2 regions of the Streptomyces sp. NPDC087428 genome follow, and region 2 is predicted to be linked to the other one. Evidence: riboswitches for the same ligand, from Rfam matches in the RefSeq annotation. Region 2 holds a riboswitch; the other holds the start of a gene.
What was found. Region 2 has a riboswitch for S-adenosylmethionine ahead of ACIO3R_RS10905 (amino acid ABC transporter permease). Riboswitches for the same ligand answer to the same signal wherever they lie in the genome.
Positions count from the first base shown of each region.

Region 1: another riboswitch for S-adenosylmethionine. It lies ahead of thrC (threonine synthase); the one in region 2 lies ahead of ACIO3R_RS10905 (amino acid ABC transporter permease).

Region 1 covers NZ_JBIUXR010000007.1:196,810-201,012, reverse strand. Annotated here, with positions in the region: gene ACIO3R_RS16910 (MoaD/ThiS family protein) at 44-322, opposite strand; gene thrC (threonine synthase) at 355-1,650, opposite strand; SAM riboswitch class I at 1,668-1,794, opposite strand; gene ACIO3R_RS16900 (glucosyl-3-phosphoglycerate synthase) at 1,948-2,898, shown strand; gene ACIO3R_RS16895 (trehalose-6-phosphate synthase) at 2,956-4,203, shown strand, end outside.
Region 2 covers NZ_JBIUXR010000004.1:308,553-312,755, reverse strand. Annotated here, with positions in the region: gene ACIO3R_RS10920 (ATP-binding cassette domain-containing protein) at 1-38, shown strand, start outside; gene ACIO3R_RS10915 (cell envelope biogenesis protein OmpA) at 123-806, opposite strand; gene ACIO3R_RS10910 (putative leader peptide) at 1,098-1,148, opposite strand; SAM riboswitch class IV at 1,201-1,346, opposite strand; SAM riboswitch class IV at 1,466-1,608, shown strand; gene ACIO3R_RS10905 (amino acid ABC transporter permease) at 1,949-2,953, shown strand; gene ACIO3R_RS10900 (amino acid ABC transporter ATP-binding protein) at 2,950-3,804, shown strand; gene ACIO3R_RS10895 (transporter substrate-binding domain-containing protein) at 3,902-4,203, shown strand, end outside.

The sequences.
Region 1 (4,203 bases), on a different contig from region 2:
AATTCCGGTGACGCGTGGAGCGGGACCGCTCGGGTCCCGGGGGTCAGCAGCCGCCGGCGACGGCCGGGATGATCGAGACACCCGCGCCGTCAGGGGTGACCGCTTCCAGGCCGCCCTCGAAGCGCACGTCGTCGTCGTTGACGTACACGTTCACGAAGCGGCGGAGCTTGCCCTGGTCGTCCAGGACGCGGGCGGCGATGCCCGGGTGGTTCTTCTCCAGGGACTCGATGACCTGGGAGAGGGTCGCGCCCTCGGCCGGGACCTCGGCCTGGCCGCCCGTGTAGGTGCGGAGGATGGTGGGGATACGGACCTTGACGCTCATGGTGGGTGCCCTTCCTGGAGTCTCGGGTGGGGTCAGCCGGCGGTGCCGAGGCCCGCGGCGCGGAAGGCGTCCAGGCTCGGCCTGATCGTCGCCGTCGCCTGCGAGGTGGCGGCCACGGCGTCCAGCGTCTTGAGGCCGTCGCCGGTGTTCAGGACGACGGTGGTGAGCGACGGGTCGAGGAGGCCTGCCTCGATCAGCTTCTTCGTCACGCCGACCGTCACCCCGCCAGCGGTCTCGGCGAAGATGCCCTCGGTGCGCGCCAGCAGCTTGATCGCGTCGACGACCTGCTCGTCGTTGACATCCTCGACGGCGCCGCCGGTACGGCGGGCGATGTCCAGGACGTACGGGCCGTCGGCCGGGTTGCCGATCGCCAGGGACTTGGCGATCGTGTTCGGCTTCTGCGGCCGCACGACGTCGTGACCGGCCTTGAAGGCGGTGGAGACCGGGGAACAGCCCTCGGCCTGGGCACCGAAGATCCGGTACGGCTTGTCCTCGACCAGACCGAGCTTGATCAGCTCCTGGAGACCCTTGTCGATCTTCGTGAGCTGCGAGCCGGACGCGATCGGGATGACGATCTGGTCGGGCAGCCGCCAGCCGAGCTGCTCGCAGATCTCGTACGCGAGCGTCTTGGAACCCTCGCCGTAGTACGGCCGGAGGTTGACGTTGACGAAGCCCCAGCCCTCGCCGAGCGGGTCGCCGATGAGCTCCGAGCAGAAGCGGTTGACGTCGTCGTAGTTGCCCTCGATGCCGACCAGCTCACCGCCGTACACCGCGGCCATGACGACCTTGCCCTGCTCCAGGTCGTGCGGGATGAACACGCAGGACCGCAGACCGGCGCGGGCCGCGGCGGCGCCCACCGCACCGGCGAGGTTGCCGGTGGAGGAGCAGGAGAGCGTGGTGAAACCGAAGGCGCGGGCGGCCTCGACGGCGATCGCGACGACGCGGTCCTTGAAGGAGTGCGTCGGGTTGCCGGAGTCGTCCTTGACGTACAGACCGCCGGTGACGCCCAGCTCACGGGCGAGGTTGTCGGCCTTGACCAGCTTGGTGAAGCCGGGGTTGAGGTTGGGCTTGTCCGCGACATCGGAGGGGACCGGCAGCAGCGGCGCGTAGCGCCAGATGTTGTCGGGGCCGGCCTCGATGCGCTTCTTCAGCTCGTCCGGGGAGCCGCTCGGCAGGTCGTACGCCACTTCGAGCGGCCCGAAACAGGTCGCACAGGCGAAAAGGGGGCCGAGCTCGAATCGCTCTCCGCACTCGCGGCAGGAAAGCGCCGCGGCGGGACCAAGATCCACAGAAGACTCGGTGTTTGCTGCAACAGTCTGCACAGCCATGATGGCGAGGCCCTTTCTCCTCATCTTCCTCGTGACGCATTTCGCCACAAGACGGAATTGGCACCTTCCCCACCTGACCTCGCGGTCGGCTGGATGGTTGCCGGGACTTCAACGGGCCGTTCCCTCTGTCCCTCTGGATGAGCGCTGTGGCACTGGACCATGGATCCAGGCGTTTATCAGCGGATGGACCCCGGCATGCCACGGCCATCTGCGTTGTTCAAGACTGTAACCGAAGCACTGGACTGTTGAGATAGTCGTCCGAACCGCGAGATGGATCACATACAGGGAGTATCGACCGTGCTGGAAGAGGTCGAAGGCTGGCTGACCAGGCGTTCCTGGTCCTCCGCCGACCGCCCGCTGGAGCAGCTCCTGGCCGCCAGGGACCGCGACCCGCGCCGCGGGAGCGTGAGTGTCGTCCTGCCCGCGCTCAACGAGGCGGCGACGGTCGGGGACATCGTCCGGGTGATCCGGCGCGAGCTCATGGAGAAGGTCCGGCTGGTCGACGAACTCGTGGTGATCGACTCCGGCTCCACGGACGCCACCGCCGAGATCGCCCGCAGGGCCGGCGCCCGGGTGATCCACCGGGACGCGATCCTGCCGCGGGTCCCGGCCGTCCCCGGCAAGGGAGAGGTGCTCTGGCGGTCACTCCTGGTGACCGGCGGTGACATCGTCTGCTTCATCGACGCGGACCTCAAGGACTTCTCCGCCGACTTCGTCTCCGGCATCGTCGGCCCGCTGCTGACCGACCCCTCGATGCAGTTCGTCAAGGCGATGTACGACCGCCCCCTCGGGGACACCGCAGGCCAGGGCGGGCGGGTCACCGAGCTGGTGGCGCGGCCGCTGCTCAATCTGCACTGGCCGCGGCTGGCCGGCTTCGTCCAGCCGCTGGGCGGCGAGTACGCCGTGCGCCGCTCCCTGCTCGAACAGCTCCCGTTCCCGGTCGGTTACGGAGTGGAGCTGGGGCTGCTCGTCGACGCCCTGCACACCGTCGGCCTGGACGCGCTCGGCCAGGTGGACGTCGGCGTCAGGAAACACCGCCACCAGGACGGCCAGGCGCTCGGCCGGATGGCGGCGGCCATCTACCGGACCGCTCAGCTGCGGCTCTCCCGGGGGCACCTGGTCCGCCCCTCGCTGACCCAGTTCGAGCGCGGCGAACACGGTTTCGTCCCGCACACGTACCCGGTGGACACCGAGGAGCGGCCGCCGATGCGCGAGATCGAGGAGTACGTCTCACGCCGCGCGGCGTGACCGGGGCACGGCCGCACGCACGTTTGGACGGTTCGGGATCGGGCTAGATTCCGCAGCATGGTCTCCGAGCACGCCCCTCAGCCCGCCGCCGCCCAGGTACTCGTCGCGTCCAACCGCGGTCCGGTCTCGTACGCGCTCCGCGAGGACGGCTCGCTCGACGCGAAACGGGGCGGGGGCGGGCTCGTCTCCGGGCTGAGCGCCGTGGACGACAAGATGTGGGTCTGCGCCGCACTCGGTGACGGCGACCGCGAGGCGGTGCGCCGCGGGGTCGGCGAGCCGGGCGTACGGATGCTCGACATCGACGCGGACGTGCACGCCGACGCGTACAACGGGATCGCGAACTCGGTGCTCTGGTTCGTCCACCACCTGCTCTACCAGACCCCCGTGGAACCCGTCTTCGACGCGGAGTTCCGCCGGCGGTGGGCCTCCTTCGAGACCTACAACCGGGCCTTCGCCCAGGCGCTCGCCGAGGAGGCGGGCGAGGGCGCGGCGGTCCTGGTGCAGGACTACCACCTGGTGCTGGTGCCCGGGATGCTCCGCGAGCTCCGCCCCGACCTGCGGATCGGCCACTTCTCGCACACCCCGTGGGCGCCCGTCGACTACTTCCGGATGCTGCCCGACGACATCTCCGAGCAGGTGCTGCGCGGCATCCTCGGCGCCGACCGGGCCGCCTTCCTGACCCGCCGCTGGGCGGACGCCTTCATCGGCTGCTGCACGGAGATCCTGGGCGGCACCGGCCGCACCCGCATCGGCGTGCACGGGCTCGGCGCCGACGCGGACTTCCTGCGCCGCCGCGCGCACGAGGCGGACGTGGACGAGCGGATGGCGGCGCTGCGCGAGCAGGTGGGCCCCGGCCGGAAGACGATCGTGCGGGTGGACCGTACGGAGCTGTCCAAGAACATCGTCCGCGGGATGCTCGCCTACCGCGCCCTGCTCGACGAGCGGCCCGAGTGGCACGGCCGGGTCGTCCACATCGCGTTCGCCTACCCCTCGCGGCAGGACCTCGCGGTGTACCGGGAGTACACGGCCGAGGTGCAGCGCGTCGCCGACGCCGTCAACGCGGCGCACGGCACGGCGGACTGGACCCCGGTCGTGCTCCACGTCAAGGACGACTTCGCGCGCTCGCTCGCGGCGTACCGGCTGGCCGACGTGGCGCTCGTCAACCCCATCCGGGACGGGATGAACCTGGTCGCCAAGGAGGTCCCGGTCGTCTCCGACCACGGCTGCGCGCTGGTGCTGTCGCGGGAGGCGGGGGCGTACGAGGAGCTGGGCGACGACGCGATCACGGTGAACCCGTACGACGTC
Region 2 (4,203 bases):
TCACCGGCGAGCACCTCGCGGCCTACGTCGGCGCCTGAGGGAGCCGTTGAACAAGAAGTCGACCTGAACGCTGTGTTGAACGAGGTGTGCACCGGGGCCTTCACCGGCCCCGGTGCCCCCGACTACGCGAGCCGGGGGCCGTCGTCCTGCTCCGGCACGTCGGGGAAGGCGGCGTTGTCGCGGAGGCGGCTCACGTACTCCTGGAGCCGAGGGCGGTCGTCGAGTGAGGCCGGGCCGAGACGGACGAGCGCCACCCACAGGTCCACATCCGCGGCCGTCAGCTCCGCGCCCAGTGCGTAAGGCCGCAGGGCGAGAGGGTGATCCAGCAGGTCCAGCGTTGCCGATCGCTCGGCGGGCCCGGCATCCGGGGTGACGTCGCAGTCCAGCAGGTCACGGAGGGCGTCGATGTCCCCGATGAGGCCCGGCGGGCGCAGAGCGGAGGGGCGGGCCTCGTCATGGCCGGACAGCAGGCCCGCGAGGTCGCGCAGGATGTCGGGGGTGTGGTTGCTGACGATCCGTCCGCTCCACCGGTCGCACAGCGCGGGCGCCGTCAGCGGTCCGTCGTAGTGGTGCACCGTCGCCTCGTACGCGCTGCGCAGCGAGGCGAACGCGCCGGGTGTCTCGGTGGGGCTTCCCAGGATCGTGGTGGCGACCGAGTCCTTGAGGCCGAGCAGGCCGAGAGTGATCGAGATGCGGAGCGAGCGCGGACAACTCGCCGACAGGAACAGCTCGTAGCGGTGCGGTGCCGGGTAGAAGCCGCCGGCCAGCCCGACGCCGATCCGGCTGTGGATACGGGAGGGCTGCACGGCAGCCGGGGGACGAGGGTGCGTGGCGCACGGAGCAGGCCCCGGGGAAACCGGGCCGCACGCAATCGAGTTCCCTGTGCCGGAACCCCGCGAACCGGAACCGCGTGAACTGGAACTGCGCGAAACTGTCTCGGGCATGACTCTCCTATGGGAATCCCGGTGGGAATCCCTGCGGGAACGAGGAAGCCACCGCCGCCTTGTGGGCACCAGCGGCCGGATGTGGAACGACTGCGCTCTCGTACCGGTCCGGATGGACCGAGCGGTCCGGTACGCGTCCGGATCTGTCCCGGGCTAGTAAGCGCTGGAGACACGCAGCAGATCGATGTGCAGGCGCCTCGTCAAGCCGTTCCTGGACAATTCCCACCGGTCCCGACTTCGGGGCTCGCGAGACGCGAGACCACGCTTGCCCCGCCACGCCGGCGGGACCCGGTCGTCACCCGGGGCACCCCGTCGCGGTGGAAGGGTTGCCTGCCAGCGGGCCGGGGCCGATAACCGCCTGAGCAGGAGAATCCCGCACCGGAGGCGCTGACAATCGTGACCGTCCATGTCAGTTTCGGTGCGTCACGTGACGCCGTCAAGAAGGCCGCACGGGCCGTCTCGCCTGGTGGTCACCGGCGTTGACATTCGTTTCCGGCCGTGCCTAACTTGCGGCGCGGAACGGTCATGAGCGTCAGCGGAAATCCCTGGTGCGCCGGCCGGCAACCCTCGTACGCGGTGGGGTGCCCAGGTTCGGACCGGACCGGATGACGTTCGGCGGACGTGTAGGCCCCAAGGGGCGGAATGGTGACGGTGAGAGCGATGCACGCAGCTGAGGGGATGGCTGCCTGGCGGTCCCGCGGCCGCGCCCTGCTGCTCTGCGCGGACCGCTCCGTCGACCTTCAGCGCGTCAACAGCGCGCTGTGTACCGCCGCTTCACGCATTCTCTGTCAAGCCTGACGGCATCCCCGGCCTCGCTCTTCCAGGCCTCTTGCCTTCCGGGCCTCTGCTCTCCGCGTTCTTGACGTCCACCGCTGTCGCGGTGCGCCCTCTCCCCGCCCGGCCCCCGTCCCGTGCCGTGTGCCGCGTCCCGCCGATTCGTCCCCGATCGGCGCGGCGTCGCCGCCGTCCGCGGTCCGGACTGTCCGAATCCGCTGGAGCCCTCCGTGAGTGAATCCCCTGGCATCGCTGTGTCCTCCGGATCAGCGCCGCCCGCCGAGGCGGCCCCCCGCCTCCACCCGCCCGCCGCGCCGAAGCCCCTGGCGGCACAGCGGGTCCTTCCCCTGCTGCGCCCCGGCCGCTGGATCATCACAGCCGTCGTCCTCGTGCTGGTCGCCCAGATCATCCACGGCCTGGTGACCAATCCCTTCTACCAGTGGGACCGGTTCTCGTACTGGTTCCTGCGTCCCACGATCCTCGACGGCCTGCTCATCACTCTCGAAGTCACCGTGTACAGCGCCGCTTTGGGTCTGCTCGGCGGCGTGCTTCTGGCGCTGGCCAGGCTCTCCCCGAGCCCCGTGCTGCGTGCGGTCAGCTGGGGCTACACCTGGCTGTTCCGATCGGTGCCGCTGATCGTGGTCCTGCTGTTCCTCTACAACTTCAGCGCGCTCTACCGGACGCTGAGCATCGGAGTGCCGTTCGGCCCGGCGTTCTTCACCTTCGACGAGTCCCGCCTCGCCACCGACATGGCCGTCGCCGTCATCGGCCTGAGCCTCAATGAGGCGGCGTACGCCTCCGAAGTGGTCCGCGGCGGCATCCTCTCCGTCGACCAGGGCCAGCACGAGGCGGCCTCGGCCCTCGGACTCCCGAGGCGCTACCAGTTCGCGAAGATCGTGTTCCCGCAGGCCCTGCGCTCCATCACCCCGAACTACGTCAACCAGCTGATCGGGCTGATCAAGGGCACCTCGCTGGTCTTCTACGTCTCGCTGCTCGACCTGTTCGGCTCCGTGCAGAGCATGGGCAGCAGTTACCCCGGCGACATCGTGCCGCTGCTGCTGGTGGCCACCGTCTGGTACCTGATTCTCACCAGCGTCGTGTCCGTCATCCAGTTCTACGTCGAGCGGTACTACTCGCGGGGCGCGCTGCGCACCCTGCCGCTGACCCCGTTGCAGAAGCTGCGGACCGGCCTCGGTGATCTGCGGGCCCGGGTCCGGAAGGAGACGGCGATATGAGCGCCGAGACGACCGGGAATACCGGGACGGCCGAGAAGGCGGCGGCCGGTACGGCTGGGACGGAGGAGACCGGCGGAGTGCTCGCGGTACGCCCCGCCGCGGTCGAGGTGCACGATGTGCACAAGTGGTACGGAACCCAACGCGTTCTGGAAGGTGTGGCGTTGACGGTGCGCCCCGGCGAGGTCACGGTCGTCCTCGGACCGTCCGGGTCCGGCAAATCCACGCTCCTGCGGGTGATCAACCACCTGGAGAAGCCCGAGATCGGCCATGTCAGCCTGAACGGTGAGCTGATCGGCGTACGCAGACACCGCGGTCGCCTCAAGGAGCTGAGCGAGCGGGCCATCCTGGCGCAGCGCAGCCAGATCGGCTTCGTCTTCCAGAACTTCAATCTCTTCCCGCACCTGACCGTGCTGGACAACGTGGCCGCGGCTCCGGTGGCGACCGGAAAGCTGACCAGGCCGGAGGCGAGGGAACTGGCCCGCGGCCTCCTCGCCCGGGTGGGTCTCGCGGACCGGACCGCCGCCTACCCCCGGCAGTTGTCCGGTGGGCAGCAGCAGCGCGTGGCCATAGCCCGCGCCCTCGCCCTGCGGCCCGGCGTCATCCTCTTCGACGAGCCGACCTCCGCGCTCGACCCCGAGCTGGTCGGCGAGGTGCTGGCCGTGATCAAGGACCTGGCCGGCAGCGGAACCACCCTCCTGGTCGTCACGCACGAGATCGGGTTCGCCCGTGAGGTCGCCGACCGGGTCGTCTTCATGGACGAGGGCCAAATCGTCGAACAGGGCCCGCCCGAGCAGGTGCTGGACCACCCGCAGCACGAGCGGACCAGAGACTTCCTGAGCAAGGTGCTCTGATCCCGGCACCTCTCACCCAACACTTCTGATCCCGTCACCCGCTCCACGGCCAGACCTCATCCGTACGCCCTCACCGCACCCGACAAGGACAGCCACCATGCGCACTCTCACCCGCACCCCCTCTCTCAGCCGCCGCCGCAGATTCCTCCGCGGTGTCACCGCCGCCGCGGCCGTCGCCTCTCTCGCCGCCGGGCTCGCCGCGTGCGGCGGTGCGGGCGACGCCGCGACCAGGACCGACAACGCGCCGGCCGGATCGGTCACCATCGGCGCACTCTCCAACGGCGCGGCCAAGGAGACCCAGCTCAAGGTGTCCGAGGTGAAGTCGATCAGCGCCGGGCTCCCCAAGTCGATCGCCGAGAAAGGCACGTTGGTGATCGGCTTGGGCGCGCTGCCTGCCGG